Linked DNA regions of Vulgatibacter sp.. The protein of the gene in region 2 binds, or shares a complex with, the protein of the main gene of each other region. Links are inferred from orthologs where the notes say so. Each region holds a gene or a part of one and is shown on either strand. Other genes may lie near its edges. The genes, in order: carB and carA.

What was found.
Region 1: the proteins of carA (region 2) and carB are in contact, whole or in part, in a solved structure (PDB 1KEE), measured with the Escherichia coli proteins. The link is inferred for Vulgatibacter sp. from one-to-one orthologs.

What each region holds. Positions count from the first base shown.
Region 1 is NZ_JAWLCN010000006.1:194,204-198,250, reverse strand. Bases 170-3,908 are described here. They hold carB (carbamoyl-phosphate synthase large subunit), read right to left. Parts: upstream 3,601-3,908; coding sequence 370-3,600; downstream 170-369. Other genes in these bases: ACESMR_RS15740 (hypothetical protein), read left to right, coding at 170-294. Outside these bases: more of ACESMR_RS15740, read left to right, coding at 1-169; ACESMR_RS15730 (hypothetical protein), read left to right, coding at 3,934-4,047. UniProt on the Escherichia coli protein: Large subunit of the glutamine-dependent carbamoyl phosphate synthetase (CPSase).
Region 2 is NZ_JAWLCN010000012.1:68,036-71,343, forward strand. Bases 135-3,134 are described here. They hold carA (glutamine-hydrolyzing carbamoyl-phosphate synthase small subunit), read left to right. Parts: upstream 135-1,061; coding sequence 1,062-2,207; downstream 2,208-3,134. Other genes in these bases: ACESMR_RS20890 (dihydroorotase), read left to right, coding at 135-1,062; ACESMR_RS20900 (hypothetical protein), read left to right, coding at 2,204-2,833; ACESMR_RS20905 (hypothetical protein), read left to right, coding at 2,905-3,134. Also shown: more of ACESMR_RS20890, read left to right, coding at 1-134; more of ACESMR_RS20905, read left to right, coding at 3,135-3,308. UniProt on the Escherichia coli protein: Small subunit of the glutamine-dependent carbamoyl phosphate synthetase (CPSase).

The DNA.
Region 1 (4,047 bases), on a different replicon or contig from region 2:
AAGGGGCAGTGGTCCCTCGCCGAGGAATCGGTGATGGGCTGGGACGCCGATGAGAAGGAGTACGTGTGGCACGGCGTGGACAACACCGGTGCCTACAGCGAGCTCACGTCGAAGGGCTGGGAAGGCGAGAAGATGGTCTGGACCGGCGACACCGACATGGCCGACGGCACCGACATGGATGCCCGCCGCACCTTCACCCGCTCCGGCCAGAGCCAGGGCCAGCTGGTGATCGAGCTGGAACAGGGCGGCTCGCTCACCCGCATCGCCGAGTACACCTGCCGCAAGAGCAAGTAGCCTCCGCCGCAAACACGAACGGCGCTCACCGCCTGTCGAGGCGGGAGCGCCGTCGTCGTTCCAGCGGGCCGGGCTCTAGCGGCGGTACGCCGGGTGGAACTCCTGCAGCGAGCGCACGCCGAGCTCCGCCTTCTGCAGGACCTCGAGGGCCGAGACCGCGGCGCGGGCGCCGGCGATGGTCGTGTAGTAGGGGATGCCCCGGTTCAGCGTCTCGCGGCGGATCGGGTAGCTGTCCGCCAGCTCCTTCTTGCCCGCCGTGGTGTTGATCACGAAGTGGATGTCGCCGTCGAGGATCTTGTCGATGACGTGCGGCCGCCCCTCGGCGATCTTGAGCACCATCGCCGTCTCGATCCCCTGTTCCGCGAGGTAGGTCGCGGTGCCGCGGGTGGCGATGAGATCGAAGCCCAGCGCCGCGAGCCTGCGGGCCAGCTCCGCAGCGGCGCCCTTGTCCTCGTTGCGCACGGAGACGAAGCAGCGGCCGGAGGTGGGCAGCGCGTTGCCGGCGCCGACCTGGCTCTTCCAGAAGGCGCGGGCGAAGTCGGTGTCGATGCCCATCACCTCGCCGGTCGACTTCATCTCGGGCCCGAGCACCGGATCGACGCCCTGGAATTTGATGAAGGGGAAGACCGACTCCTTCACCGCCGAGTGCTTCATCACCGGGCGGTCCGGCAGATCGGCGGGGAGCTTGATCCCCACCTGCGCCAGCGCCGCGAGCTTGGCCAGCGGCGTGCCGGTGGCCTTGGCCACGAAGGGCACGGTGCGCGAGGCGCGGGGGTTCACCTCGAGGACGTAGACCTCGTCGCCCTGCACCGCGAACTGGGTGTTCATCAGGCCGACGACGCCGAGCTCTTCGGCCATCGCCATCGCCTGCTCCTCGATCTTCCGCACGATGTCGGCGGAGAGCGAGTACGGCGGGAGCACGCAGGCCGAGTCGCCGGAGTGCACGCCGGCCTCCTCGATGTGCTCCATCACGCCGCCGACCACCACGCGGTCGCCGTCGCGGACCACGTCGATGTCGACCTCGAGGGCGTCGCGGAGGTAGCGGTCCACCAGCACCGGCTTCTCCTCGGAGGCCTGCACCGCGTGCTCGAGGTAGCTCTTGAGCTGCGCCTCGTCGTGGCAGATCTCCATCGCGCGGCCGCCGAGCACGTAGGACGGGCGGACCATCACCGGGTAGCCGATCTCGTTGGCGACGCGGATCGCCTCCTCGGCGGAGCGGCCGATGCCGTTGGCGGGCTGCTTGAGGCCCAGCTTGTTCACCACCTCGGCGAAGCGCTCGCGGTCCTCGGCGCGGTCGATGGCGTCGGGCACGGTGCCGAGGATCTTCACCCCGGCCTGCTCGAGGGCCACCGAGAGCTTGAGCGGCGTCTGCCCGCCGAACTGCACGATGGCGCCGATCGGCTTCTCGACCCGGGCGATCTCGAGCACGTCCTCGAAGGTGAGGGGCTCGAAGTAGAGGCGATCGGCGGTCTCGTAGTCGGTGGAGACCGTCTCCGGGTTGCAGTTGACCATGATGGTCTCGAACCCGGCCTCCTTGAGCGCGAAGCAGGCGTGCACGCAGCAGTAGTCGAACTCGATCCCCTGGCCGATGCGGTTGGGACCGCCGCCGAGGATCAGCACCTTCTGCTTGTCGGTGGGCCGCGCCTCGCACTCCTGCTCGTAGGACGAGTAGAGGTAGGGCGTATGGGCCTCGAACTCCGCGGCGCAGGTGTCGACCCGCTTGTAGACCGGGTGCACGCCGAGCTCGTAGCGGCGCGAGCGGATCTGCGCCTCGGTCGTGCCGGTGAGCTGGGCGAGGCGGCGGTCGGAGAAGCCCATCCCCTTGAGCTCGCGGAGGCGGTCGGCGTCGCCTAGCCCCTCGGCTGCGACGAAGCCCTCCTCCTCGACGATGGCGGCGAGCTCCCGGAGGAACCAGGGATCGATCGCGGAGATCTCGAAGACCTCGTCGACGATGAGGCCGGCGCGGAAGCCCTCGGCCACCCAGTAGAGCCGCTGGTTGGTGGGCTTGCGGATCCCGTCGCGGACCTGCTCGAGCTCGTCCTCGCTCCAGGTGGCGCCGGGCTTCTTGCCGAGCGGCGACTCGAAGCCGTGGGAGCCGGTCTCGAGCGAGCGCAGCGCCTTCTGGAACGACTCGCGGAAGGTGCGGCCGATGGCCATCGCCTCGCCCACCGACTTCATCTGGGTGGTGAGGCGGCTGTCTGCCTGGGGGAACTTCTCGAAGGCGAAGCGCGGGACCTTGGTCACCACGTAGTCGATCGAGGGCTCGAAGGCGGCCTTGGTCTCGCGGGTGATGTCGTTGGCGATCTCGTCGAGGGTGTAGCCCACCGCCAGCCGCGCGGCGATCTTGGCGATGGGGAAGCCCGTCGCCTTCGAGGCGAGCGCGCTCGAGCGGGAGACGCGCGGGTTCATCTCGATGACCACCACGCGGCCGTCCACCGGGTTCACGCCGAACTGGATGTTGCAGCCGCCGGTGTCCACGCCGATCTCGCGGATGATCTTCACCGAGGCGTCCCGGAGCCGCTGGTACTCCTTGTCGGTCAAGGTCTGCGCGGGGGCGACGGTGATCGAGTCGCCGGTGTGCACACCCATCGGGTCGAAGTTCTCGATGGAGCAGACGATCACGACGTTGTCGTTGCGATCGCGCATCACCTCGAGTTCGTACTCCTTCCAGCCGAGCACCGACTCGTCGATGAGCACGCTGCGGGTGGGCGAGGCGTCGAGCGCCCACTTCACCTTCTCCTCGAACTCCACCTTGTTGTAGGCGATGGAGCCGCCGGTGCCGCCCATGGTGAAGGAGGGGCGGAGGATGGCGGGGAAGCCAGTGCGCTCGGCGATCTCGCGGGCCTCTTCGAGGGAGTGGGCCACGCCGTTCTTCGGGGTCTCGAGGCCGATGCGCGCCATCGCCGCACCGAAGAGCTCGCGGTCCTCGGCCTTGTCGATCGCCTCGAGGGAGGCGCCGATGAGCTGGCAGCCGTGCGCCTCGAGGATGCCCCGCTCGGCGAGCGCCTTGGCGAGGTTGAGCGCGGTCTGGCCGCCGAGCGTCGGGAGGAGCGCGTCCGGCCGCTCCTTCTCGAGAATCTTGGTGGCGACCTCGACCGTGAGCGGCTCGACGTAGGTGGCGTCCGCCGTCTCCGGGTCGGTCATGATCGTCGCCGGATTGGAGTTGAGGAGGACGACCCGGTAGCCCTCTTCGCGCAGGGCCTTGCAGGCCTGCGTACCCGAGTAGTCGAACTCGCAGGCCTGGCCGATGACGATCGGTCCCGAGCCAACGACGAAGATGGTCTTGAGGTCGGTTCTGCGGGGCATGTGGGTGCTCCTCCGGCTGGCGCGCGCGCGGCTTTTACCAGAAACGTTCGAGGGTGCACAGGTATGCTGAAAGCATTCCCGACGCCTGGTGGAGCGGGGGTGCACGCTTGGGCCTCGAACGGCGGCCAGGACCCTGATCTTCCTGGGGGATCCCCCTTTGTCCGGGAGCCGGCCCCAGGTGGCCGGGGGCCCCGGCGCCAGGCTGCCCCACGGGTATGGGAGTGCAGAAATCCGCACTGTCGGTGCGTCCTCCTCCTCGTGTTCCATCCGCGCGACCTGCCGGGCCCCGCCCGGCGCCGGATCGGCGGCGATGGCCGCGTGGGGGAATGCGACATGTCGAAGCGGCTGGCGATGCTGGTGGCGGTGGTGGCCCTGGGTGCGGTGGCGTGTGGCGGGAGCGGCGACGGCGATTCCGAGGGCGGCCTGAACAACGGCGGCAGCGGCGGT
Region 2 (3,308 bases):
TCCGGCCTGCGCTCCGCCGTGGCCGGCGGCTTCACCGCCGTGGTCTCGATGCCGAACACCAAACCGGTGATCGACAACGCCCACCTGGTGCGCTTCGTCCTCGACAAGGCGAAGGAGGCGGGGCTGGCGAAGGTCTACCCCTCGGGCGCCACCACGAAGGGCCAGAAGGGCGAGGCGCTCGCCGAGTACGGCGACATGAAGAGCGCCGGCGCGGTGATGATGACCGACGACGGCCATCCGGTGATGAACCCCGGGATCATGCGCCGCGCCCTCGAATACGCGAAGGCCTTCGACCTGCCGATCATGGTCCACGAGGAGGACCTGAACCTGGCGGCTGGTGGCTGCATGCACGAGGGCACGGTCTCGATGCGCCTCGGCCTCAAGGGCTTCCCGGCAGCGGCGGAGGACGTGATGGTCCTCCGCGACATCGAGCTCGCGTCGCTGACCGGCGGTCGCCTCCACATCGGCCACCTCTCCACCGCAGGCGCCGTGCGCGCGGTGCGGGAGGCGAAGCGCCGCGGCCTGCGGGTCACCGCCGAGGCCACGCCGCACCACTTCACGCTCACCGACGAAGCGGTGGCCACCTACGACACCAACGCGAAGATGTGCCCGCCGCTCCGCTCGCAGGAGCACGTGGACGCGGTGCTCGAGGGGCTGGCGGACGGGACCATCGACGCGATCGCCACCGACCATGCGCCGCATTCCTCGGTGGAGAAGGACGTGGAGTTCGAGCGGGCGTCGAACGGCATCGTCGGGCTGGAAACCGCCGTCCCCCTCACCTTGGCGCTGGTGCGGCGGGGCGTGATCGGCGAGAAGCGCGCGATCGAGTTGCTGAGCACCGGTCCGTGCCGGGCGTTCGGCCTGCCGGGCGGCACCCTGGCCGTCGGTGCAGCGGCCGACGTCACGGTGATCGACCCTGCGGCGGAATGGACCGTGGAGCCGGCATCGTTCGAGTCGAAAGGCAGGAACAGTCCGTTCGGCGGCTGGAAGGTCCAGGGCCGCGCGGTCCTGGTCATGGTCGACGGGCGGATCGTCCACGGCGGCGAGCAGAGGAGCAGGTGATGGGTATCTCGAGGCGCAAGGCCATCCTCGCATTGGCGGATGGCACGGTCTTCGTCGGTCGTGCCTTCGGCGCCGAGAGCGAGACCGTGGGCGAGGTGGTCTTCAACACCTCGATGACCGGCTACCAGGAGATCCTCACCGATCCCTCGTACGTCGGGCAGATCGTCACCTTCACCTACCCGGAGCAGGGGAACGTGGGCGTGAACGCCCTCGACGAGGAGTCGGTGCAGCCCCATGCCGTCGGCATGATCTGCAAGCACGCCAGCCTTGGCCCCTCGAACTACCGGTCCGAGGCGCCGCTGCAGAAGTACCTGGTGGAGCACGGCCTCCCCGGCATCGAGGGGATCGACACCCGGATGCTGGTGCGTCACCTCCGCGACCACGGCGCGCAGATGGGCGTGCTCTCCACCCTCGAAGGCGCCGAGCCCCGGGCGCTGGTGGAGAAGGCCCGCAGCGCCCCCGGCATGGGCGGCCAGGACCTCGCCACCGGCATCTCGACGAAGCAGGCCTACGAGTTCACCACGCCGCTGGGCGATCCCCTCGAGGGCGCGGCGCAGGCCCCCGAGGCCCGCTTCCACGTGGTGGCCTACGACTACGGCCTGAAGAAGTCGATGCTGCAGCTCCTCGTCGACGCCGGCTGCAAGGTCACCGTGGTCCCCTCGCACACGCCGGCGAGCGAGGCCCTCGCCCGCAAGCCCGACGGCATCTTCCTCACCAACGGCCCCGGCGACCCGGCGGCGGTGACCTACGCCGCGCCCATCGTCCGCGAGCTCCTCGGCCAGGTGCCCATCTTCGGCATCTGCCTCGGCCACCAGATCCTCTCCCTGGCCGTCGGCGCGAAGACCTACAAGCTCAAGTTCGGCCACCGCGGCGGCAACCAGCCGGTGATGGATCTCGAGACGGGCAAAGTGGAGATCACCGCGCAGAACCACGGCTTCGCCGTCGACGCGGAGAGCCTCGCCGGCACCGGCGCCCACGTGACCCACGTCTCCTTGAACGACGGCACGGTCGAAGGCATCGCCATCCCGGCGAAGCGCGCCTTCAGCGTGCAGCACCACCCCGAGTCGTCGCCGGGGCCGCACGACGCGCGTTATCTCTTCGAGCGCTTCGTCCGCCTGATGGAGGGTGGGGGCGCCCGCTCGTGATCCAGCCCTACCTCGACCGCGTGATCGCCTGGGCGACCGGACCCGAAAGGCAGGAGGAGATCCTCCGCGCCAAGGAGGAGTTCCGCCAGCGCACCGGTGAATTCCACGAGGACGACAAATCCTTCGAGCCGCGGATGGCCGCGTTCCTCGAGTTCTTCCTCTTCGACCGCCCGTTGGAGCGGGAGGGCGTGCCGCCGGTGCAGGCCTTTCTCGACGCGCAGCGCAGCGAGCTGCCCGCAGAGGATCTGCCGCGCCTCGAGGCGCTCGCCAGCGGACTGCACGGCATCTTCGAGATCCGCAAGCTGGGGACGAAGCACGGGCTGCGGATCCGCGAGGTGCTCTCGGGGAAGGACTACGAGATCTACGAGCGCCGCGAGCTCGTCGGCCTGAGCAAGGGCGACATCCTCGACGCGCGCATCGTTCCCTGGGACGAGGAGAGCTGGGTCTTCACCGGCGCCTTCCTCTACCATCCGGCAGAAGCGCGCAAGCAGGTGCTCAAGGAAGCCAAGCGCCGGGCGAAGGCCGACGCCTCGCCGCTCGAATTCGCCTGGGAGCTGGCGCGCCTCGCGCTCAAGCTCGAGCGCTACCGCAACGTCGCGGTGGAGCACATCTACAAATTCGAGTGACCGGGGTGCGGCAAACCGCACTATCGGCTGCAGCCCCGCAGGCGCTATTCCTCCACGAGAAGGGGGATGCGATGCGGGGCTTCTTCGTTGCGGCGCTCTCCGCGGCGGTCCTGGTGCTGTTCGGCTGTGGCACGGACGTCGCGCGACCTGCGGATGAAGGCGGCGCGGGCCAGGGCGGCGCAGGCGGCCACGGCGGCGCAGGCGGCCACGGCGGCGCAGGCGGCCACGGCGGCGCAGGCGGCCACGGCGGCGCAGGCGGCCACGGCGGCAGCGCCCCCGCCGAATGGGGACCGACGACCGTCGTCGGCACCACCGACGGCCCGGGCGGCTTCGCGATCGCTGCTGGCGACGCGACGGTCCACTTCCTCTACCGCAACGATGGCGCGCTCTTCGCCCGCCGCTGGTCCGCAGCCGCAGCGACGATGGAAGACGCTGCGCAGATCAGCGCCGACCACGGCATCCGGCCGGGGGTGGC